Regions from separate parts of the Nonomuraea sp. NPDC049480 genome, predicted to be linked through region 4. Evidence: riboswitches for the same ligand, from Rfam matches in the RefSeq annotation. Region 4 holds a riboswitch; each other region holds the start of a gene.

Region 1 (7,080 bases), on a different contig from region 4:
CCTCCCCAGGCTCCGGCGACGCAGGCGAACGATTCCACCGGCTCGCGGCCTGGACCCGCGAACACTTCACCGGTGTGAACATCAGCCACCGATGGGCGGCCCAAGACAACGCCACCACCGACCACCTGCCGTATGTGGGGCACTTCCACCCCGGAGCCGAACACGTCTACGTCTCCGCGGGATTCAGCGGCTGGGGCATGAGCAACGGCGTCATGTCCGGCAAACTCCTGGCCGCCCTCATCACCGGCCAGGACCTGCCGTGGGCCAAGCTGTACGACCCCCGGCGGCTCCACCCCCTGCGTGAGGCCGGCCCCATCGTGAAACTCCAGGCCAAGGTCGCACGCCACTTCATCGGAGATCGCCTGCGCTCCACCCACGCCGATTCGGTGGCCGACATCCTCCCGGGGGCAGGTGCCGTGGTCCGCATCGGCGGGCAACGTTGCGCCGTCTACCGCGACACGGCCGGCGCCGTTCACGCGGTCTCCGCCACCTGCACCCATCTCGGCTGCATCGTGGCCTTCAACCAGGCCGAACAGACCTGGGAATGCCCCTGTCACGGATCCCGCTTCGCCACCGACGGAGCGGTTCTGCACGGCCCGGCCACCCGGCCACTGGAACCGATCGACCAGGACGAACCGACGTGAGCTTCCTCCTGCTCCACGGGATCAGGCCGCCCGTCAGTTGACGATCCGAATCTCGGCGGTGAGGGCTCGGCTGGTTAGCTCGTCGAGCTTCCGGGTAGGCGCAATCTCGTACAGAGATGTTCGAGTTATGTGACGGAGGTCGGCATGTCGGAGCGGACCGCGATCGTGATCGGTGGTGGGATCGGCGGGCTCGCCGCGGCGGCAGGGCTGTGCCGTGCCGGGTGGCGAGTCACCGTCTTCGAGCAGGCGCCGCGGTTCGCGCCGGTCGGGGCGGGGATCGCCCTTGCTCCGAACGCGGTCCGGGCGCTGGACTGGCTCGGGGTCGGTGACGCCCTGCGGGAGTGCAGCGTGGCCACCGGCGCCGCCGGGGTACGCACACCCTCCGGGCGGTGGCTGCTGCGTACCACCGTCGAACAGCTCACCGCCCGCCACGGCGTTCCCGCGTACGTGCTGCACCGGGCCGACCTGCACCGGATGCTCGCCGAGGCGTCCGCGCGAGCGGACCTGCGCACCGGGCACCGGGTCACCGGCGTGGGAGGCGGGGAGGTGCGGTTCGTCGCGGACGGGCGGTCCGGGACGGCCTGGGCCGATCTGGTGGTGGCCGCCGACGGGGTGCACAGCCTCACGCGCCGGGTGCTGTTCCCCGGCCATCCTGGTCCGGCGTACGCCGGGGAGATCACCTGGCGCGGCCTCGCCCCGGCGGACGCGGCCCCCGCCGGCCTGCCCGGAGCGTTTCAGACCTTGGGGCGCGGCCAGGGGTTCGGGGCGCTGCCGCTGGCGGACGGCCGGGTGTACTGGTTCGCCGACCGCACCGCCCCGGAAGGTGCCCACACCGGCGACGACCTGGCCGCCGTGGCCGCCCGGTTCGCCGGCTGGCACGATCCCGTTCCGGCCCTGCTGGCCGCCACCCCACCGGATGCGCTGCTGCGCCACGACATCTACCACCTGGCCACGCCCCTGCCCAGCTACGTCGCCGGGCGGGTCGCGCTGCTCGGCGACGCCGCCCACGCCATGACGCCCGCCCTCGGCCAGGGCGCCTGCCAGGCCCTCGAGGACGCGGTCGTGCTCACCGCGCTCGCCGCCGGCTCGGCGGACCTGGCCACCGCGCTGGCCGCCTACGACCGTGCCCGCCGGAGGCGTACCCAGGGGCTGGTCCGCGCCTCGGCCAGAGCGGGCCGCCTCCTCAACCCCGGGAACGCGCTGGCCGCCCAGGTGCGTGACGTGGTGACGTGGGCGCTGCCCACCGCCGCGTTCCTGCGCGCGACCAGCGGCACTTTCGGCTGGCAGACGCCCGCCCGGCCCCACCTGACGAGCCCGACCGGCTCCACCCCTTGACGGAGACGCCGGAGCGCCCACGTCGCGCCGCCCGGGCGGCTCTGGCCGCGACCGCCCCGCTCAAGTGAGTACTTCGCACCCGTGCCTGACTGTCCCGCGTGCGATTTGAGTGAGTTGAGAGGCGTTTGTGCGCAAATTGGCCAACGACCGATATGTCGCCCTGCCGTAAAGATTCCTCCAAGCCCAGGTCAAGTCATGCGTGCCGCTCTGCAAGCGACGAACTTGCCCGCGAAATGGCGGATCCCTTGCCGGAAGCGGGGTTCCGGAGCCGCCTGGAGGGGCGAACTCGGCGACTGCCGGTTTGTCCACTTGTCAGTATTTTGGTTGATGCATTATGTTGTGCACCATACGTCCGGTTTATCTGGTCGTTACTTTGACCTCGCATACATCACAGGTCTGTCTGTGACCGCTGAATCCGCCTGTGGGCGGAACCGGGGACCCAGTCGTTTCACTTGGGGTGAATTGGCACCGAGGTGCCATAGGGCAGCTTCCATGTCCGAACCCGTCAGCTAACCCGGTAAGCGGTATGGAAGCAAGGAGAACTCCCTACCGATGGCCGCCCATCGTCTTACCCCTGCCCCGAAGACCGGCATCGCCCGAACGGCCACTCCCGGCATCCTGGCCAAGTACGCTGCCGCCGCGCTGCTGGCCGTGACCACCGCCGTAGCCGGTGTGTCCGTCGCCGGTCCCGCGCACGCCGACAATGACAAGCTCGTCTACGGCCAGGACGTCTCCAACTATCAGCCGGCGCACGACTGGGCCGCCAGTGACGCCAAGTACGGCATCGTCAAGGCGACCGAGGGCACCTCTTTCATCGACCGCGCTTTCGTTCGTCATTGGGATGAAATGGCCCGGCTGAACATCGTCCGTGGCGTCTACCACTACGGTCACCCGGGCAACGACCCCGTCGCCGAGGCCGACTTCTTCCTCTCCGTCGTCGACAAGCAGCCGGGCAAGACCGGTGACCTCCTGGTCCTGGACCTGGAGACCACCGACGGCAAGTCCGTGGCCGAGGTCAACGCCTGGGCCAGGAAGTGGCTGGAGCGGGTGAAGGACAAGACCGGCATCACCCCGCTGTTCTACTCCGGCTGGAACTTCGCCGGCACCTACGGTCAAGGCCTCGGCCAGTATCCGCTGTGGGTTGCCCACTACAGCAAGGCAAGAGGCGCGGTCACGCCGCCCGCACCGTGGAAGACGTGGACCATCCACCAGTACACCGACAGCCCGGTGGACCAGAACGTCACGTCTGTGAGCCTGGACCAGCTCCGCGCCTTGGGCCGCAAGTAACGGAGTCCCTGGTCGCGCGGCACGCTCGTGCGTGCCGCGCGCCGCCCCCCAGTGCTGCGTACGCATTGCGCCCGACCGGTCTTCTCAAAAGTTCCGTCATCCGGGAATACCCCTAGGGGGTATGGATGCTTGAGGGGGCGTCAGGCCTGCTGGAGCGGGATTCCGGACAGGCGCTCGTCTTCTTCAAGGAGACTGCAATGAGAAAGCTGCCATTGGCGATCTGGGCGATGGTCGTCGGAGCGTTCGCGATGGGCGCCGACGAGTTCATCGTCGCGGGAGTCGTCCGCGAGATCGCCCAAGCACTCGATGTCACGATCGGTGCCGTCGGCGCCTTAGAGAGCGTGTACGCCCTCGGCGTCGCGATCGGCGCCCCCGTGTTCACCGCGCTGGGCACCAGGTTCGGCAGGCGGTCGATGCTCCTGACCACCACCGGGGTGTTCCTGCTGGGCAATCTGCTGTCCGCACTCGGACCGGCGTACGGGACAATCATGGCCGGCCGGATCGTGTCGGCCATGGCCCACGGGGCGTTCCTCGGCATCGCCGCCGTGTACGCCGCCGAGCTGGTCGAACCCTCACGCAAGGGACGCGCGGTGGCCATCGTCTTCTCCGGGCTGACCGCCTCCACGATCCTCGGCGCGCCGATCGGGGCCGCGGTCGGCCAGGCGCTCGGCTGGCGGTTCACGTTCTGGACCCTCGTGGTCTTCGGCGGGATCGCGCTTCTGGGCCTGCTGGCCTCGCTCGGCCGTGCCGCTCCCGCGACGCACGCTCACCACGACCACGCCGCTGAGGCTCACGAGGGGCATCACGGGCCAGGTCACGGCACTCAGAACGCCGCACAGCACGGCGGGGACCACGGTCCGCAGCATGGTGCGGAGTTCGAAGGGCTCGACGCCCACGCGCTGGCCCACCTGGGCGGCGGCGGACAGGGGCCGACCATGCGGGAGCAGCTGGCCGCGCTACGCCGCCCCGCCGTCTGGGGCGCGCTCCTGACCACGATGCTCGGCTACGGAGGCGTCTTCACCAGCTACGTCTACCTTGCTCCGCAGATCACCGAGGTGACCGGGTTTGAAGCGGGATGGGTGACGCCGCTGCTCCTGCTGTTCGGGATCGGCCTGTTCGCCGGCAACCACCTCGGCGGCAAGCTCGCCGACCGGGCCGTCATGCCTTCCGTGATCGGTACCGTCGCCGCTCTGGCGGTCACCTTGTTCGCGATGACGCCGGCCATCGAGAGCAAGCCGGCGACTGTCGCCATGATGCTGGTCTTCGGCACCGCAGCCTTCGCCGTGGTCGCCCCGCTACAACTGCGGGTCATGACCGCGGCGGGCCACGCACCCGACGTGGCGTCAGCCGCGAACATCTCCGCTTTCACGCTGGGCAGCGCCATCGGCATCTACCTGGGCGGCGAAGCGATCGACGGCGGTCTCGGCCTGAGCTCGGTCAATTGGGTCGGCGGCCTGCTCACCACGGCCGGGCTGGCGACCGCTCTGGCCACGTGGGCGCTGCTGGACAGGCGCCGGCAGCCTGATCACCACGATCACCAGGCACCGGTCACGACCACGCACCACCACCACTGAAGGCACGACACGAAGGATCTCCCCGCGCACGGCTGCGGGGAGATCCGCCGTCCTGCCCATCACCCGGGAGCGCGGCTCTTCAGCGCAGCGACTGGGCGAAGTGGAACAGGCCCGCGGGGTCGTAGGCGGCCTTGACTTCCCGCAGCCGCGGCAGGTTGCTCCCGTAGTACGCCTGCGCCCAGTTCTCCAGGTCGGCGTCGGGGTAGTTGGGGTAGACCGCGCCTGAGGCCCACGGCGACACCTGTTCCCACGACCGGCACAACCAGGCGTGCGCGTCCCGTCTGCGGCTGTCAGTGGCGCGGAATCCGACCTGGACGGCCTGCTTGAGCAGGAAGCGCGGGGCGCGGTGGACGAAGGCACTCGCGTCGGGGGCGACACGGGCGATGGCACCCGCCCAGGGCACGAATTCCAGATCCCGGATCTCGCCGTACACACGGTCGGCGGCCAGCCGTCCCAGCAGGTCCTCGATGGCCGCCCGGGGCAGGTGCCCGTCGAAGAAGCCCGACTTGTTCAGCCGCAGCCCGGGCCGCTCGCCGTACGGCAGCTCCGTGACGGCGCCCGACCCGCCGTCGGCGTAGGCGTGGTGACAGGCGGCCGCGGCGCCCTCCAGGCGGGTGAGCCGGAGGCGGTCCAGCGGCACGAGGTCGCCGACCAGCTTCCTGGCCTGCTCGTCCGGGCCGGCGACGATGCCGAAGAGCACGGCGTAGGGCGGTTCTTCCGGCAGGTCGCCGGAGATGACCGCGATTTCCAGGTTGACCTCGTCCGGCGCCTCGGGCGCCCATTGCTGCCATGCGTCGACGAGATCGGCGGCGCGGCCGAAGTCGCAGATGGCCTGGACGGCGGTGAGCGGCACGATGGGCCGGGTGCGCAGCGTCATCCGCGTGACCACGCCGAAGTTTCCGCCGCCGGCTCCGCGCAGCGCCCACAGCAGGTCCTCTCCCGCCTCGACGCGCCGCCCGTCGGCCAGGATCACACGCGCCGCCAGCAGATGGTCGGCGCCGAGCCCGTACAGGCGGCTGAACACGCCGTATCCGCCGCCCAGGACCGCTCCGGCCACGCCGACCGAGGGGCACCAGCCGCAGGGCACCATACGCCCGCTTTCGGCCAGGCGCCGCGCCAGCTCGCCGATCAGCACACCGGGGCCCACCCGCACGCTCTCCGCGCCGACCTCGATCTCCTTCATCGCGCTGAGGTCGACGAGCAGCCCGGTCGTGGAGGAGTGCTCGGCGAAGCTGTGGCCACCGCCACGCAGGGCGAACGGCATGCCGCGGGCACGGACGAGCTCCAGAACGCTCATCACGTCCGCTTCCGAGGCGCAACAGGCCACGGCCGCGGGCAGTTCCTCGGTGAGCGTGCCGAGGAAGGCCTTGCGCCGGGCCTGGTAGCCCGGCTCGCCGGGATGGATCATGCGCGGGCCGGTCATCGGCGGGCGGGCTTCCCGGTCTGCAACGCGTACAGCTCGGCGTAGCGCCCCTGCAGTGCCAGCAGTTCGTCGTGCGTGCCCTCCTCGGCGATGCGCCCCTGGTGCAGCAGGTAGATGCGGTCGGCGTGCCGTACGCTGGTCAGCCGGTGCGTGATGAGCAGGATGGTCCGTTCCCCCGCGATCTTGCGGAGCGTTTCGTAGACGGCGTACTCCGCCTTGGCGTCCAGCGGTGCGGTCGGCTCGTCCCAGATCAGCAGGGACCCGTCGCGGAATAGCCCGCGGGCCACGGCCAGGCGTTGCCACTGCCCTGCCGACAGTTCGTGACCGCCCCTGAAGTGTTTGGACAGCAGGGTGTGCCATCCGGCGGGCATGCCGGCGATGACATCGTCGGCCGCGGCGAGCGAGGCGGCCTCGCGCAGGACGTGGTCTCCCGGGTCCGGGCGGTCGTGGCGGCCCATGCGGACGTTGGTCCTCGCGTCGTGCGGCCAGCGGACGGGGTGCTGCGGAACCAGGACCACCCGGTCGGCCAGGGTGTACGGGTCCAGGTCGGCGCTGTCGAGCCCGTCCCACCGCACCGTGCCGGCGGTGGGCGCGTAGAGCCCGGCCAGGAGCCTGGCCAGCGTGGTCTTGCCGGATCCGTTCTCGCCGACCAGCGCGATCGTCTGGCCGGCGTGGATGGTCAGGTCGATCTCGCGCAGCGCGGGGCTCCGGCTGCCGGGATAGGTGAAGCCGACGCCGTGCAGGGTGATGCGTCCGGGAGAGCGCGGTGCCGTCGTACCTCCCGCCGGTCGCTTCCTGACGTCGGCGTCGGCGAGGA
Region 2 (7,080 bases), on a different contig from region 4:
AGTCCGCCGTGGCGGCCGAGGGATCGGAGCGCGAGGAGGCGGTCTCTCGGCTGCGCGAGCAGCTCGCCGCCCAGAAGAGCGCCGCCAAGGAGGAGTCCGACCGGCTGCGCGAGCAGCTCAAGCTCGCCCGCGCGGAAAACTCCGACCTGCGGCGCAAGCTCCATGACGCACGCGAGCGCGCCAAGGCCGCGGTCGGGCGGGCCGAGGAGATGGAGCGCGCGGCCGAGGAGGCCAGGTCGGCCGCCGTGGCCGCGGGCAACGCCGGCGAGTCCGAGCTGCGGCGGCTGCGCGAGCGGCTGGCCGACGTGGAGCGGCAGCTGGAGGCCTCCCGCCGGGCCGCCCGCGAAGGCAGGAGCATCGAGGACGCCCGCATCAGGGTGCTGCTCGACGCGCTGCAGGACGCCTCGGCCGGGCTGCGCAGGGAGCTCGCCCTGCCCACGACGATCAGCCGGCCCGCCGACTCGGTCGCCGCCAGCACGGGGGAGCGGCCCGGCGTGCGCGCCGTGCCCGCGCGTGCCCTCGCCGACGACGACCCGCAGCTGCTCGACCAGCTGCTGGCGGTGCCGCAGGTGCACCTGGTCATCGACGGCTACAACGTCACCAAGTCCGGCTACGGCACGCTCACGCTCGCCGACCAGCGCAACCGGCTGATGACCGGGCTCGGCGGGCTGGTCGCGCAGACCAGGGTCGAGGTGACCGTGGTGTTCGACGGCGCCGAGCTCAACGCCCCCGTCCAGGTGGTCGCGCCCCGCGGGGTGCGAGTGCTGTTCAGCGCGCCGGGGGAGATCGCCGACGATCTCATCCGCCAGCTCGTCCGCGCGGAGCCGCCCGGCCGGGCCATCGCCGTGGTGTCCTCGGACCGCGAGGTGGCCGAATCCGTCAGGCGCATGGGAGCCAGACCCGTTCCGTCTGCTTTGCTGCTGCGCCGCCTGGGCCGCGCCTAGATTACGACTTGCTCAGTTTTGAGTGGTTGGGGTGAGACCTCACCCGCCGCTTCTGTACTATTTCGCCCCAGATGTTTTCCCTGGGAGGCGACGCAGTGAGGTTTGGCTGGGTACCGGTGGCCGCGGGAATCGCGTTCGGGCTGGTGGTGTCCCCCGCGGGAGCGGCCGTCGCTGATCCCAAGCCCACGATCAACCAGGCGAAGGCCAAGCTGGAAAAGCTCAACAACAAGGCCGACAAGGTCGTCGACCAGTACAACACGGCGACGGAGCGGTACAAGAAGGCCAAGACCACCTACGCCAAGCTGAACGACAGCTACAAGCGCAAGCTGGAGACGGTCGCCGAGCTGCGCTCCCAGGTGATCAACATGGCCGTCGACAACTACCGGCTCGGCGGCGACGTCACCTCCCTCCCCTCGATCGTCGGCGCGCACCACCCCGAGAACCTCCTGGCGCGGCTGGCGCTGGCGGGGCAGATCACGCAGGAGCGGGCCGAGAAGCTGGCCGCGTTCGACCGGGAGAACCGCGGGCTGAAGGGCGAGCGCGACAAGGCGCAGGAGGCGCTGGAGGCGGCGGACCGGGAACGGGACGGGGTGGAGAAGGAGCGCTCGGAGATCCTCAAGCTGATCGCCGAGCAGAAGAAGCTCCTGAAGAAACTGGGCGCCTACAACCCCGGGAACCCGAACAGCGTGGGGCTCAAGTACACGGGGCCGGCGTCGGGGAGCGGGGCGGCGGTGCTGCGGTTCGCGTTCTCGCAGGTCGGCAAGCCGTACGTGTACGGGGGGACGGGGCCGGGCGGCTGGGACTGCTCCGGCCTGACCCAGGCGGCCTGGCGGGCCGCGGGTGTGTCGCTGCCCCGTACGACGTGGCAGCAGTGGGCGTGGGGAGCCAACCGCAAGGTGGACATCAACGACCTGCAGCCCGGAGATCTGATCTTCAGCGAAGGGCTGGGGCACGTCAGCATCTATGCGGGCAACGGGCAGATCGTGCACGCCCCTCAGACTGGTGACGTCGTCAAGGTCGTCAAGCTCTCCGCGTACGGCCGCCGCCTCGTGGGCGCCATCCGCCCGTAGCCTCCCCCGGTTCGGCCGGTTGGGGCGGGGCCCTTCATGCCGGGTCGGCCTGGTTCCAGCGGGGCCGGGTTTCGGCCCGCCCGCAGCCCGGTTTCGGTTCCCATCACCCGCTCGTTCCCGACCCCGGCTCACCTTCGCCCGCCACACCTCTTCCGCGCGCACAACGACCCACCCCGAGCCGCACCCCGCAGGGCTGGGGGTGAGCGTCTTCGCGTGAGCATTTCATCGCGCCGGCCTGCCCGGCCCTGGCGCCGAGGAGCCGGTGGGGTGTGCGTTTGGGTGGAGCCGCCGGTATGGCGTGTCCCTCGGCGCCGGGCGGTGGTTGTGGCGGGCGTAGGCCTGTGGCCCCGAGCGCCGGGTGGGTGGCCGTCGTGCGCGTGTCGCGTGAATGACGGGCCTGCGCCCGCGCGTGTGCCGCCGTCCGCCGTGGCAACCACCTGACAGGGTCGGCGGCCGGGGCTCTGGACGCGCTACCGGGAGCGGCGGCGCGGCGGGACCCGGGCGGCGGTCGGTTCGGGGGTCGTGAGGGCGGCGAGGAAGGCGGAGACCGCTGGAGGGCGGTCTGTCGGGGGGAGGGCGGCGGCGAGGATGGTGCGGGAAGGGAGGGACGGGGACGGGCGGAGGAGGCGGATGTCGGGACGGGCGGCGGAGTAGCCGGCGATCGACGGGTACAGCATCACGCCCACACCGGCCGCCACCAGGCCTTGCCGGCCGTTCCAGTCGTCGCACACATGGCTGATCCGAGGCGTCCCTCCCAGGGCCGACGCCAACTGCGAGATGGGCCCCAGGCAGTCCGGGTGGGTGCCGTCGATCCACGGCTCCGCCGCCAGATCCCGGAGCCGCACCCGGCTCCCTTGGGCCAGCGGATGAGTGGCCGCCAGCGCGACCAGCAGCTCGTCCTCGTGCACCGGCGTCAGAACGACACCTGTCGCACCGGCCACGTCCCACGAGGTCAGCAAGGCGATGTCCGTATCGCCGTCCAGTACGGCCGCGCACGGGTCGTGCTCCCCGGACCGGACGGTGAGGGACAGCTCGACGCCCGGATGCCGGCCCGCGAACGACCGGAACCGCTCGGGCAGATAAGTGGTCGCGGCGCTCGGGAACGCCGACACCCTGACCCGGCCCGCCTCGGCCGTCGCGAAGGCCCGCATGCGTGTCTCGAACAGCCGCATTCCCCTGAGCACCTCGCCGGCCTGCTCCAGCGCCGCCCGCCCCGCGTCCGTCGGCCGGACCCCGCGCGGCAGCCGCTCGAACAGCCGCACCCCCGTCTGACGCTCCAGCGTGGCGATCTGCCGGGACACGGCGGGCTGCGTCATGGACAGTTCCTCGGCCGCGGCTGAGAACGAACCCAGCCTCCCGACCTCTGTCAGCACCTTCAGCGACCATAGATCAAGCATGCGTCGAGCTTATGGGTAACATGCCCAACCCGCAGTGGTGCGCATGGCTCGACGCCGTCATGCTCCATCTATGGACACGATGGACAACCACCAGGACACATGGCTGAGCGAGGTGCTCCCACAGGGGCCACGACGGGTGCTCGACGCCGGGTGCGGGCGCGGCGAGCTGGCCGCCGAGCTGATGAGACGGGGCCATGACGTCACCGCGATCGACATCTCTCAGGAGGCCGTCGAGGCGGCCCGGGCGGCCGGCGTCCCCGCGCTACGAGCCGACATCGCCTGCTATCCCGGCTACGACGATGGATCGTTGTTCGAGGTGATCGTCATGTCGCTCTCGTTGCATCACGTGCATCCGCTGGAGGCGGCGCTGGATCGAGTGTCCGCCCTGCTGGAAAAGGACGGGCTGCTGGTCGTGGACGAGTTCGCGTGGGACTGGGCCGACCGGGCCGCGGCCGTCTGGTTCTACGATACCGGATCGTTGCTGTCTGCCGCAGGCGTGGCGGACTTCCCGCCCGCCCTGGAGGGTCCCGGGGGCGACCCGGCCGAGCGGTGGCGCGCGGCGCACGTGGATCACACGCCGGCGGACGGCATGATCGCCGCCCTTGCCGAGCGGTTCGAGATCACGAGCTTGAGGCGAGAACCGTACTTGTGGCGATATATCGGCGGAAAGGTGACAAACGGCAGCATTGCGCTCCTCAATGACCTTTACCGCATCGAACGGGAACGGATCTCTGATGGAACGCTCCCATCGACGGGGTTCAGGGTGACGGCGCGCAAGGTGTGACAAAAGGGGCAATCGGGACCTTACAGAGGGGTGGTCCGGCAATTGTGAGCAGAGTCACATTTGCGTAACGGAACCTGGTGTTCCAGCAGGGGTTTCAAATCTGACAAGACCCCCTGTCTGATCTTTACAACCTGACTCGCCCTTTGCTGATTCTTGACGTTTCGGCGTAGCTTCTGGCCTCGCGGCGACAAGCCATGTCACCGCGAACCGACATCGGACCTCCGATGTGAGACAGATACAGATCCGCCGGTCGCCGCCGCGCATCCCCATTGAGAACACCTGAACAGGCGGCGGCCCGCCGAGTCCGTGCAGCCAGGAGGCACGGAGCCGGGGAACCAACGATCCCGTTCCCCCGGGATCAGGGGTGAATCGGCGCTCAACGCGCCGTAGGGCTACTTCCAGGCCCGAATCCGTCAGCTAACCCGGTAGGCATTCGTGGAAGTCCCAAGGAGACATCCTGTCTACCTCTCTGCACAACCCCCGCCTGTCCCGCCTTGCCCTGAGTGGTGTAGCGCTCACGATGACCGTGGCGGCCGGAGGTCTGATCCTCCATGCCCCAACGGCTGAGGCGGCAACGACGAGCGATTCGGCCAGGACCACCACGGCGAAGGCGGCCTCCACCGCCAAGTCCGCGAAGTCTGCCAAGGCCCTCAGGATCGCTCGGCAGCAATCGAAGGCCCGCAAGGCCGTGGCCGTGGCCAAGAGTCAAGTCGGTGACCCGTACCGTTACGGCGCCGAAGGTCCCGGCTCGTTCGACTGCTCCGGTCTGACCCAGTACTCCTGGAAGAAGGCCGGGGTGACGCTCCCTCGCGTGGCGGCCAGCCAGTTCGCCCGCATCAGGAACAAGGTCTCCTGGAGGAATCTCCAGCCAGGCGACCTGCTGTTCTTCAGAGGGCTCGGCCATGTGGGCATGTATGTCGGCAAGGGCAAGATGGTGCACTCGCCGAGTAGCGGCAAACGGGTGCAAGTCGTCAAGCTGAGCGGATGGCGCAAGTCGTCGTTCGTCGGCGCGGTCCGTCCCGGCATGTGACACTGCCCCGCCCGAGGAATCGGGCGGGGCGGTCCCATTTCCGGGGTCCTCCGGCGCGGCGGACTACGATCGGGCATCGTGTCCCAGCAGGTGAGCCGACGAGCCGTGGTGGCCGCTCTCCTGCTCCTCGTCCCCGCCAGCGCCCCCATCCCCGGATTTCCCCCTGAAGCGCGCGATCTGTGGCGCGAGGAAGCCGTCGTGGCCCGCGGAACGCGGTCCGTGGTCGTCGGCCGCCGGGCCTCCCCCGCCCTCGGCGACCTGGCGCGCCGCGCCGACACCGCCGGGCGCCGGGTCTCGGACGTCCTCCGCGTCCCCGTGCGACCGCTCGTCGTCGTCCCCGAGTCCGCCCGCGAGGCCGCCCGCCTGGCAGGGGTGGAACGGCTCGACGGGCTGGCCGCGGTGGCCGGCCGCGGCCGCGTGATCGTCGTCCCCGAGGTCTTCGCCCGGCTCAACTCCACGGGGAAGGACGTCGTGCTCGCGCACGAGCTCACCCACGTCGTGGCGGGCACCGACGGCCTGCCCATCTGGCTGTACGAGGGCTTCGCCGACTACGTCGGCTACCGGGACGCCGGCCTCCCCCTGCGGACCGCCGCCGCCGAACTGGCCGAAGAGGTGCACGCCGGGCGGCTCCCGAGCGAATTGCCCGGACCTGCGGCCTTCGCGGCGGACGGCCGGGACCCCGTACGGCTCGCACGGGCGTACCAGGAGGCCTGGCTGGCGTGTCGCTTCCTCGCTGACCGCTTCGGTGAGGAGACGCTGGTGAGGCTCTACCGTGATGCCCAGGCGGCCGGCGTCGATCGGGCGCTCGCCTCGCTGGGGCTCTCCGTGGGCACGCTGACGGCACGGTGGCGCGCGTACGTGCGAGACCAGCTCGCGTAAAAGGGGGAGGCGCATGAGCGAACGACAGGAAATCCGCAAGCCCGGGCCCGCGGCCGGGGATCCGGGCTCGAGCGACCCCGCCGGGGATCCGGACTCGAGCGACCCGGCCGAGGGCGGAGACGTGGCCCCAGGGGACGGCGCGAACGCCGGCGAGAGCCGGTTGCGGCGGCAGGCCGCGATCGTGCTCCTGGTGCTGGGGGCCGTGATCCTGGCCGTGGCCGCCTTCAGCACCCCGTGGCGGGTGATCGCCACCGGACCGCCGGACCCGGCCCGCGACTTCAGCGCCGCCGAGATCGCCAGGTCCCAGGCGTTCGACGCGGCCACCACCCTCCCGAGCTACCTCTCTCTGGCCCTCACGCTCATCATCGCGGGCCTCCTGGCGGCCACCCCGATCGGCGCCGAGGCGGTGGGATGGCTCAAGGGCCCCCGGTGGGTGCGGATGATCCTGGGCGTCCTCGTCATCACCGCGCTCACCGAGCTGATCCGGTGGCCGATCGGCATGTGGTTCGAGATGATCCTGCGCGACTACGGCCTGTCCACCCAGGACTGGGCGGCCTGGGCCGGCGACCGGCTCAAGGGCACGGGTGTGGAGGTGGTCCTGCTCTCCCTGATGCTGTTCGCGCTCGTCGCGCTGGCCCGCCGGGTCAAGCGCTGGTGGATCCCGGCCGCCGCGGGGGCGTTCACGCTGACGGTGGTGGCGTCGTTCGTGTATCCGGTGGTGTTCGAGCCGCTGTTCAACGACTTCACGTCCATGCCGCAGGGACCGCTGCGGACGAGCCTGCTGGCCATGGCCGAGCGGGACGGCGTGCCGGTCGAGGACGTGCTGGTCGCCGACGCCTCGCGCCGTACGACCGCGCTCAACGCGTACGTGTCCGGCTTCGGCGCCACGCGCCGCATCGTCGTCTACGACAACCTGCTCAAGGCCCCGCGGCCCGAGGTCGAGCTGGTGGTGGCGCACGAGCTGGGCCACGCGAAA
Region 3 (7,080 bases), on a different contig from region 4:
GGCTGCTGTTGGCCGTAGTCGGGCTGGGACTGAGCCTGCTGACCGTAACCCTGCTGCTGGCCGTAGCCCGGCTGGGACTGCGGCTGCTGACCGTAGCCCTCCTGCTGAGCGCCGTACTGCCCGGAGGCGGGCTGCTGGCCGTAGCCGGGCTGGGACTGGGGCTGCTGCCCATAGCCCTGCTGCGGCTGCGAACCATATTGCTGCCCATAGCCGTGCTGCTGGCCGTAGTCCGGTTGGGACTGTGCCTGCTGACCGTAGCCCGGTTGCTGCTGGCCGTAGTCCGGTTGGGACTGCGCCTGCTGACCGTAACCCTGCTGCTGGCCATAGCCGTGCTGCTGGCCGTAGTCGGGTTGGGACTGAGCCTGCTGGCCGTAGCCCTGCTGCTGGCCGTGCTGGGGCTGGGAGTACTGCTGTTGCTGCTGCCCATAGCCCTGCTGACCGTACTGGGGCTGCTGACCGTAGGGGTCGTCCGCCCGGTAGCCGACCACAGTCGCGTCGGGATCGGGCTCGCCAGGGTGGCGGCCCGTGTTCTGCTGCCCGTAGTGGGGATTGCCGGGCGCAGAATTCTCGCCGGATTCGTCCTGTGGATACGGCGGCTGTCCGGTGCTCACCGTGTCACCTCGCTTCGAGTGCGCATGTGGCACGTGTCAGGACACATGCCCTGTGCTGCCCAACGTATCGACATAGGTATCAACAATCACCTTTCCATCTAGTCAAGGTCCGCGTCACCCGATGTCAGGTGGAGCAGCATGCGGGTGTTGCCCAGGGTGTTCGGCTTCACGTGTTCCAGGTCGAGGAACTCCGCGACACCCTCGTCGTACGAGGCCAGCAGTTCGGCGTAGACCTCGGGTGAGACCGGCGTGCCCTGGATCGGGCGGAAGCCGTGCCTGGCGAAGAAGTCGACCTCAAAAGTCAGACAGAATACACGCTGCAGCCCCAAATCCTTCGCCTGCTGTATGAGCGCCGAGACGATCCGATGGCCGACGCCTCTGCCTCGGCACTCGGGGTCGACGGCCACCGTGCGGACCTCGGCGAGGTCCTCCCACAGGACGTGGAGCGCGCCGCAGCCGACGACCCGCCCGTCCAACTCGGCGACCCAGAACTCCTGTACGTCCTCGTACAGCGTCACCGTGGTCTTCTCCAGGAGGCGGGGACCCGCGCCCGCGTAGGTGTCGACCAGGCGCCGGACCATGCGTACGTCGGGCGTGCGGGCACGCCGGACCACGACCGCGGTCTCGGGCACTGTCAGTTCGGCCACCTGCTCCATGGCTCTCCAGAGTACAGATGTCATTACGGCTCGGCCCTAACTCCCACGTCTGGCCCCATCCTGTGACATGTCACGGTCAACCCAGGCCTGGGCTCGGTCTCTCCTGGGCCCACGGCAGAACCGAGGACAAAGAGGACATAAAGTCTGTTCTGCACGATAGATCACGAGATCACCCCGTGACCCTTCAGTTGTGAAACCTCTACAGATCGAGCAGTTCTGGTTGAGCACGAACCCGGAGTGCATTAGTGTCCAGCGACAACGTTCCCCGCGTGTAGCGCGCGGGCGACACGCCCAATTCCCGTAAGGGGAGCCGGGGACCCGCCGGTGGCGACCCTCCGAACGCCACCATTGGGGTGAATCCGAGTTCTTCGGTAGGGCTGCTCCGGCCCGAACCCGTCAGCTAACCCGGTAGGCGGCAATGAGAGGAGCTCGGTTGGTGAAGCGCAAGAACCGTGGGGAGAAGTCGGCGGGCACGAACGCCCGCCCTCCGGAACGAGCCTGGCGCCGCCTAGGTGTGGCAGGCGTCACAGTGGCCGCGCTCCTGTTCGCAATCCCCATGGGTCCGGCGTCCGCCGACCCGAAGCCCTCGCTCAAGGATCTCTCCGAGCAGGTCGAGAAGCTGCATGTCGAGATCGAGACGCTGACGGAGCAGTACAACGGCCAGCGGGAGAAGTACAAGACCGCGCAGAAGGCCGCCGACGCCGCCCAGAAGACGCTGGCGGACAGCGAGGCCGATCTCGCCGCCAAGCGCGCCAAGGCCGTCCTGCTCGCCCAGAACGCGTACATGACCGGCGGCCTGAGCAGGGCGCTGGCGTTCACCTCCTCAGGGGATCCGGAGAAGTTCCTCGACCAGGCCGCCACCACGTATGCGCTGGAGGTGGAGCAGGGCGAGGAGTTCAACCAGCTCGCCAAGGCCATGGACGCCGCCACCCGCGCGAAGGCGGGCGCCCAGACGCGCATGGAGGAGCTGCAGAAGATCGTCGACGAGCTCGACACCAAGCGGGACAAGATCACCAAACTGGTGAGCAAAGCGGAGAGCAATCTGTTCAGGCGCGCCATGGGCGAGGCCGGCCAGTCCGGCAGCCGCGCTGTGCGGATCAACCTGCCGATCCCCGGCAACGGCAAGGCGGCCCAGGCCGCGAGGTGGGCGCTCACGCAGCAGCTCAAGCCGTACGTCTGGGGCGCCGAGGGCCCCAGTTCCTACGACTGCTCAGGCCTGGTGATGGCGGCCTTCCAGCGGGTGGGCATCTCGCTGCCGCACTACACCGGCAACCAGTGGACCGCAGGACGGCACATCTCCAAGTCCGAGCTGCGCCCCGGCGACCTCGTGTTCTTCTACAGCGATCTGCACCACGTCGGCATCTACCTGGGCGGAGGCATGATGGTGCACGCCCCCCGGACGGGTGATGTCGTGCGCGTCGCGTCGATCGAAAGGCGGCCGTACGCCGGCGCGGTGCGCATCGCCGACTGATCGTCAGATCAGCTGGCGGCGAGCTGCCCAGGCCACGGCCTCGATGGCCGTGGCCACGCCTATGCGGTCGCAGATGCCCCGTAACCGCCGGCGTACCGTCCGTCCGCTGATATCCAGACGTCTACCCACTCGATCGACCGTAACCCCTTTGGCAAGCTCCGCCAGTAACGCCAGATCCGCATGGCTCAGCTCAACGCCTTCAGTGAGCACATCCATCGGGAGCCCTCCCCCCCAACAGCAGAAATCGGACCGCACAACGGGCCGAAGCCGCTCGTCTCGCAGACGGTAAACGCATCCAGGAAAGGTCGTCAAGCGTGATAATCGCCTCCCTTGACGAACGCTATTGACATGATCCCTTATATGTGACGTACTCGCCATATGGTGACGGGACCCGTGGCGCGTGATGAGCGATCTCATTGATCAGCCCGGCGCATCGTACCCGCCGTCGATGGGCCCGGTCGACGTTCTCGGCTTCGATCCCTACGATTCGGATTTCCCGCGTGAACCGTACGCGTGCTATCGCGAAATGAGCGCGCGGAGCACGGTCTTCCGTACCTGTGCCGGATTGCTTGTTGTCACCACCCATGAGCATTGCGGAGCGATGCTCCCCGACCCCCGCTTCGGGCATGGATCCGACCCGCTGGCCAGAAGAGACGCAGGTCAGCCGGTCGAGTCGTTCCTGCGGACGGACCCGCCCGACCACACCAGGCTGCGTGCCCTGGTGAGCAAGTCGTTCACACCGCGCGTGCTCGAACGGCCACGCCCCCGCATCGAAGAGATAACCGCCGAACTGATCGGCGCGCCGCCGGATGAGGCGGACCTGGTTTCAGCATTCGCCTATCCGCTGCCGATCATGGTCATCACCGAAATACTCGGAGTGCCTCCGAAGGATCAGGAACGCTTTCGCGGCTGGAGTGAAATTCTTGCGCACGGCCTTGACCCGATGCTTACAGACGAACTCGTATCGGAAACCGGCCGGGCCGGAAGGGAGTTTCGCGGCTACTTCCGCGGCCTCCTGGCGATCAGGCGGGCACGGCCGGGCTGCCGTCGCGGCTCAGGCGCTGACGGCGTCGTAGCGCTCCCTGGCTTGCTCCACATCCTCGATGTGCGCCTCGGCCCAGCTCTTGATCGCGGCCACCAGCGGCATCAGGCTCTCTCCCAGCGGGGTGAGCTCGTAGTCCACCCGTACCGGCACCGAGGGCGTGAGCGTACGGGTGACCAGGCCGTCCCGCTCCAGGCCACGCAGGGTCTGGGTGAGCATCTTCTGGCTGACGCCCGCGATGCGCCTGGCCAGATCGCTGTAGCGGCACGGCCCCCGCTCCAGCGCGGTGAGCACCAGCGTGACCCACTTGTCGCTGAGGCGGTCGAGCAGCTTTCTGGAGGGACACTGGGAGAAGTACGCGTCGAACGCCTGCCTGGCCACCTCGCGCCGCTCCGCCGCCGTCTTCGTGGCCATCCGCTCGCTCCTTACGGTTTGTTACGCACTTCCAGGTGCCTTCTTTCCAGAAGAGAGTAACTCTTCCTAGGGTCGCAGGCATGACGAAGACGACCATGCGTGCACTCATCGGCGGCTCCGGCGCTCCCCAGTTGGTGGAGGTGCCGCTGCCGCAGGCAGGACCCCGGCAGGTGCGGATCAGGGTGGCCGCGGCCGCGGTGAACCCCTTCGATCTCGCCGTGGCGGCGGGGACGCTCGCCGACTACGGCGTGGCGCGGCGACTGGACTCGTACGGGCTCGGTTTCGACGCGGCCGGGACCGTGGACCAGGTGGGCGACGGGGCCGTCTTCCGGGTGGGCGAGGAGGTGATCGGGCTCGCCGCGCGGCTGGAGGTGCCCACGAAGGCGCAGGCCGAGTACGTGGTGCTCGACGCGGAGGCGGTGGCGCGGGCACCACGCGGGGTCCCGGCCGTGGAGGCGGCGACGATCCCGCTCAACTCGCTGACCGCCTGGCAGGCCCTGGACAGGGCCGGAGTGGGACCGGGGCGGACGCTGCTGGTCACGGGGGCGGCCGGGGCCGTCGGAGGGTACCTGGTGGAGCTGGCCGCGCTGCGGGGCGCCCGGGTGGTGGCCGTGGCGGGGGCCGGGGACGAGGAATTCGTACGGGGGCTGGGTGCCGAGTGGTTCGTGGCACGCGGTGAGTCCGTGGCCTCGGCAGTGCGGGAACGCGTGCCTGGAGGTGTGGACGCCGCCGTGGACGCGGCCGTGCTGGGGCTGGCGGCGCTCGACGCGGTGCGGGACGGTGGGGCGTTCGTGGCGCTGTCGGCCGGTGTCGCTCCGGTCGGCCTGCGCGGGATCGACGTCGCCACCGTGTTCTTCCGTGCCGACGCCGATCAGCTCGGCGAGGTGGTGCGGTTGGTGGAGGCCGGGCGGCTGACGTTGCGGGTGGCGGAGGTGTGCCCGCTGGAGAAGGCCGCGGACGCCCACGCCCGGGTGGCTTCGGGCGGCGTCCGCGGCCGTCTGGTCCTCGTCCCCTGACCGGGGTACGCGCGCCCTGCCGCCGACGTGTCAGTGGGTGGGCTTGACCAGGGGGAACAGGATCGTCTCGCGGATGTTCTTGCCGGTGAAGGCCATGATCATCCGGTCGATGCCGGCCCCCATGCCACCCGTCGGCGGCATCGCGTACTCCAGCGCCGTCAGGAAGTCCTCGTCGAGCTGCATCGCCTCGAGGTCTCCCCCGGCGGCGAGCAGCGACTGCTCCGTCAGCCGGTGGCGCTGGTCGATCGGGTCGTTGAGCTCCGAATAGGCCGTCCCGAGCTCGGTGCCGAAGCCGATCAGGTCCCACTTCTCCGTCAGCAGCGGGTTGTCCCGATGCAGCCGGGCCAGCGGCGAGGTCTCCAGCGGGTAGTCCATGACGAATGTGGGCTGGACGAGCGTGTGCTCGACCAGGGCCTCGAAGAGCTCCTGCACGAGCTTGCCTGAACCCCACTTCGGGTCCCAGTGGATCTCGCGCCGGTCAGCGATCTTGCGGAGCTCCTCCAGGGTGGTGGAGGTGGTGATCTCCTCGCCGACGGCCTCGGACACCAGCGTGTAGAGCGGGATCCTGGGCCAGGCGGCGCCCCCCAGATCCACCTCGACCCCGTCGTGCACGACCACGGTGGTGTCCAGGGCGGCCATGACGGCCTTCTGGTACATCCGCTGCGTCAGGTCCGCCATGTCGTTGTAGTCGAGGTAGGTGCCGTACGCCTCGACCATGGTGAACTCGGGGTTGTGCGTGGAGTCCGCGCCCTCGTTGCGGAAGTTGCGGTTGACCTCGAAGACCTTCTCGATGCCGCCGACCACGAGCCGCTTCAGATAGAGCTCGATCGCGATGCGGAGGTAGAGCTCCATGTCGTAGGCGTTGATGTGGGTCTTGAACGGCCGGGCCGTCGCGCCGCCGTGGATGGGCTGCAGCATCGGCGTCTCGACCTCGAGGTAGCCCTCCTCGTGCCAGAAGTCGCGCACCGCGCGCACGGTGGCGCTGCGGATGCGGGCCATCTTCCTGGCCTCGTCATTGACGATGAGGTCGAGGTAGCGCTGGCGTACGCGGGCCTCGGGGTCGGTGAGGCCCAGATGCTTCTCCGGCAGCGGGCGCAGGCACTTGGCCGTGATCTGCCAGCTGTCGGCCAGGATCGACAGCTCGCCCCGGCGCGAGGTGATGACCTCGCCGACCACGCCGACGTGATCGCCCAGGTCGACGTCGCGCTTCCAGCGGGCGAGCGACTCCTCGCCGACCTTGTCCAGCGAGATCATGACCTGCAGGTCCGCCTCGCCGTCCCTGAGCGTGGCGAAGCAGAGCTTGCCGCCCACCCGGCTGAGCATCACGCGGCCCGTGACCGCGACCGTGTCACCGGTGGCGGCGTCGGGCTCCAGGCCCTGGTATTTCTCCCTGACCTCGGCGTTCGTCGCCGTACGGGGGAAACTCACCGGGTAAGGGTCGACGCCTTCGCTGCGAAGGCGGTCGAGCTTCTCCCTCCGGATGCGCATCTGCTCGGGAAGTTCGTCGCTCACATCAACAAAGAGTAGGGGATACGGCGAACTGCAAGGGCTCGTCGGTCCTCTGCAGGAACGTTGCAAGAGAACTCTCTTATCAATATCTCACGAGCTCAGGGGGGAGCCGGCAGGGAGCCGGCCCAGGGGAGCTTCAGGAGAGAACATGTTGAAGAAGATCGCGACAGGCGCCCTCGCCGTCGCCGCGACCACGGCGCTGGCCCTGTCGCTTCCGGTCGCCGCCCACGCCAGCTCGCCGGACTACGACGACTACTCCCAGCACTGGGGCCCGGTCTACTCCAAGCACGGTCTGGCCAAGGCCCACGGCAAGGTCAGCGTCAACTGGGACCACGACGGCGAGTCCAACGAGGTCCACGTC
Region 4 (7,080 bases):
GCGACGGTAGTAGCCCGGGTCCCCTTCGAGGAAGACGAGGGGGACCGAGCGCTCGGCGAGCAACTCCAGGCCGCGCTGGACCAGGGCCGATCCGACGCCTTGCCGTTGGCACCCGGGCGCCACGGCCAGAGGACTGAGAACCTGCACCTCGACCAGCCGCCGTGGCGCGTCGAGCAGGCCCGAGGTGAACATGATGTGGCCGATGACCCTCCCGGCGTCCTCGGCCACCAGCGAGATGCCCGTGTCAGGTGTGATCGTGCCGCGCAGGGTGTCCACGAGATCGGCCACGACGGCTCCGTGGTCACCGAACGCCTGCAGATGCACCGTCCGCACGGGTTCTCTGTCGCTCCGCTGCTCATCGCGAAGATTCATTTCCCGGACATTAGAACACGGATCCGTGCCGAGCATCTGAATTTCCCCTGGTCGCGCCTCAGACCTGCATGGGAGGTTCGATGGGAAGTAGTGAATCTACAGTGTAAAGGCGGTCAGCTGGTCGAGGAACGCGCGGGCGGCAGGGCGGCAGTCCGCCAGCGACGGAACGGCCAGGGCCAGGGACCGGGTGGTCCTGGGCCGCAGGGGCCGGGTGACCACCGTGCCCGGGTCGGCGGGCAGGCCCAGCGTGGGCACGATGCTGACCCCGAGGCCCGCCGCGACCATCTCGAGGATCGCGGCCGGTCCGCTGGCCTCGAAGGCGATGTCGAGCCGCACCTTCGACTCCCGTGCCGCTGTCATGATCAGCGGCCGGCAGCCGGCGGTGGTCAGGATGAACGGCCGGCCGGCGAAGTCGGCGAGATGGACGACCGGCCCCTCGGCCAGCGGGTGGTCGGCGGGCAGGACGGCCACCATGTCGTGGGTGCTGAGCGGGACGGTGTCGAAGCCGGGGGCGGGCAGGGTGACGACGCCGACCTCGGCTGCGCCGCGGCGCAGCCAGGCGCGGATGTCGTCGTCGACGCCCTCGAACAGGCGTACGTGGACCTGTGGGTAGCGGTCGGTGAACGCGCGCAGCAGCCGCGCGATGAGCGTTCCCGTGGCGGTGGGGAGGCTGGCCAGGCGTAGCTCGCCGGTGATCTCGCCGGCGGCGGCGGCCACGTCGGCGCGGATGAGGTCGAAGTGGCGGAGCGCCTCGCGGGCGCGGTCGACGGCGCGGCGGCCGGCCTCGGTGAGGGCGATGCCGTCGCGGTGGCGGACGAACAGGGCGGCGCCGAGCTCGCGTTCCAGAGCGGCGACGGCACGGCTGACGGCGGGCTGGGACATGCCGGTGTGGTCCGCGGCGGCGGTGAAGCCGCCGTGCTCGGCGACCGCGATCAGTGCTCGGAGCTGCGCCAACGTCATACCGGCATACCCTAAGTGGTATTTGACCACCGATGTATTAGAACCCGATGGTTATGCCATGACGGAGCGAATGACGATCGAGGTCGACGGGCGGCAGGCCAGCTATCTGGCGGCGGGCGAGCAGGGTCCGGTGGTGTTGCTGGTGCACGGCACGTACTGGAGCCGGGTCTGGCAGCCGGTGATGGACGGGCTGGCGGCGGCGGGGCTGCGTCCCGTGGCGGTGGACCTGCCGGGGCTGGGACGGTCCGAGGGGGAGCTGACGATCGAGACGGCGGCGGTGCCGGCGCTGGCGGGGTGGGTGGCGCGGTTCGCCGCGGCGCTGGGGGCGGAGGAGCCGCTGTCCGTGGCGGGGCACGACATCGGGGGCGCCGTCGCCCAGCACCTGCTCGCCGGTGGCGAGGTCGGGGTGAGGCGGCTGGCGCTGGTCAATTCGGTCACGTACGACTCGTGGCCGGTGCCGGGCGTGGCCCGGTTCCGCGACCCGGAGGTGGTGGCGGCGGTGACGGCGGAGGAGCTGCTGGCGGCCCGCCGTACGGCCGTGAGCACGGCGCTGCACCGTCCCGCGACGGAGGCCGAGCTGGCCGACTACCTGGATCCGTGGAACGACGCGCGGGTGCGGCGGTCGTGGATGGCGCTGGCGGGCGCGGCCGACGGCCGCTACACGCTCGACCTGGTGCCCGCGCTGAAGGGTGACCGGACGCCGAAGCTGCTGGTGTGGGGGGAGGACGACACGTTCCAGGAGGTGCGGTACGCCGAGCGGTTCGCCGCCGAGATGCCGGACACCTCTCTGGTGCGCGTCCCAGGTGCCGGTCACATTCCGATGGAGAACGACCCGGGCGCGGTCGCCGGCGCTCTGGCGCGCTTCTTCCTGGGGTGAGCGGGCCCTCAGCGCGGGTGCGCCGAGGGCCCGGCCCGCCGGGCGGCTATTTGAGCCAGAGCTGGTAGTAGCCGGGGCCTTCGGTGCACTTGTACGCGTCGTAGTTCTCGCGCACGTACATCTGACCGGCGTCGACGCACGCCCTGTAGCTGCCGTACCGGGAGTGGGGCTCCCAGGCGGCGGCCTGGGCGGGGAGGGCGATTCCGGAGAGGGCGAGGGCGGTGATTCCTGCGCTTACCAACGCTGCTCGTACACGCATGTCAGACTTCCTCTCGATCTTGACAACGCTTCAGAGATCATTTCAGGATGATCTCCGTGCGGCGAGTGGCTACAGTTATCAAGTGACTTGATCAATATCGGTAGTTATTGCTCTTGTGCCGCGCCGCGTGCGGGTTGGCACTTCCTGGGTGAACCGGTCGCTGGCGGTGCCGGCCCCAGGGCCGGCCGGCGTTCCAGGGGACGGTGGGCGAGCTGGTCTCGCACGCGTATCACCGGGTGTGGACGGTGACCACGCCCGGCCCGGCGCCCGTGACGGGGCGGGTGGTGCCGGCGCTGCCGGAAGGGGCGGGGATGCGGTACCGGGTGGTGGCGGCCGCGCCGCCGGACCCGCGCGCCCGGCTGGTCGAGCCCACGCTGGAGGACGGATACCTCGCCCTCATGGACGGCTGAGACGCGACGAGCGCACGCCCCGTGCGGGGCGCGCGCTCGTTTCGTCGTGTGTGGTCAGGCGGCGTACTGCGGGTAGCCGTAGCCGACGACCTGCGACGTCGGCCGGATGCGCTCCTCGACCCGGCCGTTGCCGGTGTTGCCCTCGATGGTGGAGATGGTGCCGTTCTGGTTGTCCTTCACGACCATCCCGACGTGGTTGATGTCACGGAGGTCCTTGCTGCCGCTCCAGGAGAAGAAGACCACGGCGCCGGGCTTGGCGAGGGTGCCGAAGCGGTTGTTGGCCCTGAACCACTTGGCGTAGGTGACGGTGTAGGCGTCCCAGCCGACCGTCGGGCGGGCACCGGTCTTCTCGCCCAGCCAGGAGATGAACATGGCGCACCAGGGGGCGTTCAGGTAGGCGGCGCGCTCGCCGCCGTCGCGGGCGATGGTCTCGGCGGCGCGCTGCGAGGCGGCGTACCACTGCTGGTACGGGGTGCCGCCGCCGGCGGCGTTCTCGGTGGTGCCGACCTGGGACCTGGCCAGGGCCAGGACCTGCGCGGCCGTGACGTTGACCTTGGTCTCGTCGGCCTTGGGAGCCTGGACGCCGGCATGGTCGTCGGCGGCGATGATCGGCTGCTCGACGGTCTCGGCATAGGCCTGCGACGTGGCGTGGGCGGTGAACGCGGAGGCGAGGACGGTCGCGCCGATCATGGCGCGGGCGATCGTGGTTTTCGGCGCAGCGGTAATACGGAACTTGGCCATCGAGGGGGTTACTCCTTGCTTCCATGCCGCTTACCGGGTTAGCTGACGGGCTCGGGCGTGGAAGCTGCCCTACGGCACCGAAGTGCCGATTCGCCCCAAAGGACTGGGTCCCCGGTTCCGCACGCAGGCGGATTCAGCGGTCACAGGTGGGTCCTGTGATGTTTCGTGCGATGGTCAGACATAGCCGGACAAACCGGACGTATGCCGCGAGATGCCCCATAAGGTAATACATGCGGCAAGAAGATTACAACTACATAAACGCCCAGCTAGGCGAGCTGCCTGCGAGCGTCGGCCAGAAGCCCCATCATGGCAAGGGATTCATCAAGAGGCATGATCGAGCTTTCGGTCCTGCCTTCGGCCGTCGCGGCGCGGACTTCGCGGAGCTCCCCGGCGTATCCGTTGTCCGCCGGATCGAGCAGGTGCTCTTCCGGCTCCATGGAGGGCCCGGTGAGGAGGATCCGCTGCGGGGCCCAGAACGGCGCCTGGATGTCCGCCCGCATCTGTGTGCCCACAACGCAGGCCTGGTTCGGGTAATTCCCGAGCAACGAGGTCGCCACGAGAGCATGCCTGCCGCCGGGGTAGCGCAGCATCCCGGCGGCCTCCGCGTCCACCCCGTTGGGGGCGAGAGAGCCGGTGACCTGCATCTCCAAGGGCATGCCGAGGAGCAGCTGGGCCAGCCCGAACGGGTAGATCCCCAGGTCGAGCAGCGCGCCGCCGCCCAGCTCCGGCGCCCACAGCCGGTGCGCGGGGTCGTAGGGCATGCTGAAGCCGAACGACGCCTGCACGGAGCGGATCTCGCCGAAACGTTCGTCGGAGGCGATCTTCCGGATGAGGGGGTTGAACCTCATCCACATCGCCTCCATCAGGAACACGCCGGCCTCGCGCGCCAGGCGCACCATCTTCTCGGCGTCGTCCACCGTGGCCGCGAGGGGCTTCTCGCACAGCACGGCCTTGCCGGCGGCGATGGCGGCCTCGGCGACCTGCAGGTGCTGGGCGTGCGGAGTCGCGACGTAGATCGCGTCCACGGCGGGGTCGGCGCACAGCCGCTCGTAGGAGTCGTAGGCCGACTCCGCGCCCAGCGTCGCGGCCAGGGCCTGCGCCCGGCCGAGGTTCCTGGAGCCGACGGCGGCCACCCGCATCCCCGGCTCGGCCGCGATGGCCGCCCCCACGGTACGCGCGATGCCGCCGGTCGCCGCTATGCCCCACGCAAAATCTCGCACAAAGCGAGATCGTAGACGTCTCAGGTCATGCTGAACGTATCGGGGTCGGGTCCGATGCGCTTGCCCCGGTTGAGCGCGCCGATCGCGGCCATGTCCTCGGCGTCGAGGATGAAGCGGAACACGTCGATGTTCTCCTTGATCCGCGACGGGTCGGCGGACTTGGGGATGGCGACGTTGCCGAGCTGCAGGTGCCAGCGGAGCACGATCTGCGCGGGCGTCTTGGCGTACTTGTCCGACAGCACGCGCAGCGCCGGGTCGTCGAGCAGGCCCTGGCCCTGGCCCAGCGGGCTCCACGCCTCGGTCAGGATGCCGTTGGCCTCGTGGAAGGCCCGCATCTGGCGCTGCTGCAGGTACGGGTGGAGCTCGATCTGGTTGATGGACGGCCGGATGCCGGTCTCGTCCATCAGCCGGGTGAGGGTCTCGACGGTGAAGTTGGAGGTGCCGATGGCCTTGGCCCGCCCGTCACGGTAGATCTTCTCCAGGTCCTTCCACGCCTGCACGTACTTGTCTCGCTTCGGGACCGGCCAGTGGATGAGGAAAAGATCTACGTAGTCGAGGCCCAGCCTGGCCAGGCTCTCGTCGAAGGCCTGCTCGGCGCGTTCGTGGTCGGCGTTCCACAGCTTGGTGGTGACGAACACCTTCTCGCGCGGCAGCCCGCTGGCACGCACGGCCCGGCCCACGCCCTCCTCGTTTCCGTACGCGGCGGCGGTGTCGACGTGCCGGTAACCGGCCTCGAAGGCGGTCCGCACGGCCTGCTCGGCCTTGTTGTCAGGGATCTGCCAGACGCCGAACCCGAGCTGCGGGATCTGCACGCCGTCGGTGTTGAGCATGAGCGAGTTCATCTGAGTTGTGGCGCGGAATCCGGTCCTTCGGCTTCAGGGCCGGGAGGAAGCGCCACGCCTCCTTTCGAAACAGTATGGAAGAGGTTGGTGACAATAGGTGATGGGCCATGTCGCAGGTGCGCGACGGCGATCCGCCGCTCCCCGCCAAGCGGAAGGGCTTGCCGTCGGTGGTGCGGCTCCGGCTCACGCCCACCCCTGCTAGCCGATGCCCTCATAACGGCCATGCAAGCATGCGATCGGGCGGCCACTTGCGTTTCCGCCCGGCCGGGCGGCACCGTACAGCCGGTGACAGTTGACTGTTCACGTTGCGTTCCGGGCGGCTTAAGGCGGCGGGGCTACCTTGGAGCGGTCATGAACGGGCCATCAGCGGGCTGGGAGGGCAACGAGTGGTCGAACAGGCGTCGGCCTGGGTGGAGTCCCCGCTCCAGATGCTGTGCGCCGTCGAGGCCCACCATGCCGGGCTCCTCGGGCCCACGACGGCCGTCGTACCGCGAGCGGGCCTGCGGCCGCTGAAGGCCACGCGTAAGGAGCTGCGCTCCCTCGCCCTGCCGGACGGCCTGGAGCTGGCCGAGCCGCGCGAGCGCATGCCCCGCCGGGTGCAGGCCGTGGGCGACGCGTTCTCCGGCAAGGTGCAGCTGCGCTGGCTCATCTCCAACCCGGGCCGCATCGTGATCGTCGACGACGGGCTGGCCACGATCCGGCTGCTGGAGCTGCTGGCCGCGGGGCCGTACCAGCCGCTGCTGCGGGCCCGTGCGCAGCCCACCAAGCTGCGGGCCGCGCTGGGCCTGGCGGCCGCGCTGCGGCTGCGCCTGAGCAACGTCTCCGTCTTCACCGCGCTGGACGTGGACGAGGAGCTGGAGGAGGCGGTTCGCCGCGCCGGGGTGCATCTCGTCCGCCACGACTTCGCCTGGCTGCGCTCCCAGCCGCCCAGCGCCGAGGGCCCCGCCGAGCGCACCGTCGTCCTGGGCACCTCGCTCGTCAGGAACGGCCTGGTGCACCGCGACCGTTACCTGACCTGGCTGACGAACCTGGCCTCCCAGGAGCCGGTCGCCTATTACCCGCACCGCCGCGAGGACCCCGTGGACGTCGCGTTGATCCGGGAGCGGCCCGGCATCACCGTGCACGACGCCGGGATCCCCGCCGAGCTGACGCTGCGCGGCCTGGACCAGGGCCAGCGCGTGCTCAGCCTCCCCTCGACCGCGATCACCTCGCTGCGGGTGCTGCTCAGCCCGCGCGGTGTCGCCGTCGAGCCCGTGGACGTTCCCGAAGACTGGTGGACCAGCAGGGCGGTTCCCGCCCTTCGCTCGCATCTGACTGGAGTGTCCGGTTGAAAGTGTTGGCGGTCGCCGACTCCGACTCGTACTTGAAGTGGGCGGCCTGCCTGCTCGCCGATCTGCCC

Evidence for each region. Region 4 has a riboswitch for cyclic di-AMP ahead of ACIBX3_RS12405 (CHAP domain-containing protein). Riboswitches for the same ligand answer to the same signal wherever they lie in the genome.
Region 1: it holds a riboswitch for cyclic di-AMP, as region 4 does, so the genes downstream of both, ACIBX3_RS33620 (glycoside hydrolase family 25 protein) here and ACIBX3_RS12405 (CHAP domain-containing protein) in region 4, are expected to answer to the same signal.
Region 2: it holds a riboswitch for cyclic di-AMP, as region 4 does, so the genes downstream of both, ACIBX3_RS17720 (C40 family peptidase) here and ACIBX3_RS12405 (CHAP domain-containing protein) in region 4, are expected to answer to the same signal.
Region 3: it holds a riboswitch for cyclic di-AMP, as region 4 does, so the genes downstream of both, ACIBX3_RS28035 (NlpC/P60 family protein) here and ACIBX3_RS12405 (CHAP domain-containing protein) in region 4, are expected to answer to the same signal.

What each region holds. Positions count from the first base shown of each region.
Region 1 covers NZ_JBITMD010000013.1:207,698-214,777, forward strand. The annotation lists gene ACIBX3_RS33610 (FAD-dependent oxidoreductase) at 1-644, shown strand, start outside; gene ACIBX3_RS33615 (FAD-dependent monooxygenase) at 789-1,979, shown strand; cyclic di-AMP (ydaO/yuaA leader) riboswitch at 2,377-2,518, shown strand; gene ACIBX3_RS33620 (glycoside hydrolase family 25 protein) at 2,532-3,266, shown strand; gene ACIBX3_RS33625 (MFS transporter) at 3,464-4,840, shown strand; gene ACIBX3_RS33630 (FAD-binding oxidoreductase) at 4,920-6,263, opposite strand; gene ACIBX3_RS33635 (ABC transporter ATP-binding protein) at 6,260-7,080, opposite strand, start outside.
Region 2 covers NZ_JBITMD010000005.1:351,479-358,558, forward strand. The annotation lists gene ACIBX3_RS17700 (NYN domain-containing protein) at 1-944, shown strand, start outside; gene ACIBX3_RS17705 (NlpC/P60 family protein) at 1,040-2,014, shown strand; gene ACIBX3_RS17710 (LysR family transcriptional regulator) at 2,485-3,411, opposite strand; gene ACIBX3_RS17715 (class I SAM-dependent methyltransferase) at 3,482-4,195, shown strand; cyclic di-AMP (ydaO/yuaA leader) riboswitch at 4,482-4,642, shown strand; gene ACIBX3_RS17720 (C40 family peptidase) at 4,716-5,225, shown strand; gene ACIBX3_RS17725 (hypothetical protein) at 5,304-6,104, shown strand; gene ACIBX3_RS17730 (M48 family metallopeptidase) at 6,118-7,080, shown strand, end outside.
Region 3 covers NZ_JBITMD010000010.1:102,792-109,871, reverse strand. The annotation lists gene ACIBX3_RS28045 (RDD family protein) at 1-611, opposite strand, end outside; gene ACIBX3_RS28040 (amino-acid N-acetyltransferase) at 710-1,267, opposite strand; cyclic di-AMP (ydaO/yuaA leader) riboswitch at 1,546-1,697, shown strand; gene ACIBX3_RS28035 (NlpC/P60 family protein) at 1,704-2,738, shown strand; gene ACIBX3_RS28030 (LuxR C-terminal-related transcriptional regulator) at 2,742-2,954, opposite strand; gene ACIBX3_RS28025 (winged helix-turn-helix transcriptional regulator) at 3,793-4,194, opposite strand; gene ACIBX3_RS28020 (NADP-dependent oxidoreductase) at 4,275-5,210, shown strand; gene lysX (bifunctional lysylphosphatidylglycerol synthetase/lysine--tRNA ligase LysX) at 5,241-6,722, opposite strand; gene ACIBX3_RS28010 (hypothetical protein) at 6,868-7,080, shown strand, end outside.
Region 4 covers NZ_JBITMD010000003.1:574,152-581,231, forward strand. The annotation lists gene ACIBX3_RS12380 (GNAT family N-acetyltransferase) at 1-408, opposite strand, end outside; gene ACIBX3_RS12385 (LysR family transcriptional regulator) at 469-1,332, opposite strand; gene ACIBX3_RS12390 (alpha/beta fold hydrolase) at 1,391-2,209, shown strand; gene ACIBX3_RS12395 (hypothetical protein) at 2,256-2,468, opposite strand; gene ACIBX3_RS12400 (hypothetical protein) at 2,672-2,878, shown strand; gene ACIBX3_RS12405 (CHAP domain-containing protein) at 2,933-3,619, opposite strand; cyclic di-AMP (ydaO/yuaA leader) riboswitch at 3,632-3,768, opposite strand; gene ACIBX3_RS12410 (Gfo/Idh/MocA family protein) at 3,886-4,839, opposite strand; gene ACIBX3_RS12415 (aldo/keto reductase) at 4,860-5,681, opposite strand; gene ACIBX3_RS12420 (hypothetical protein) at 6,068-7,012, shown strand; gene ACIBX3_RS12425 (DUF6716 putative glycosyltransferase) at 7,015-7,080, shown strand, end outside.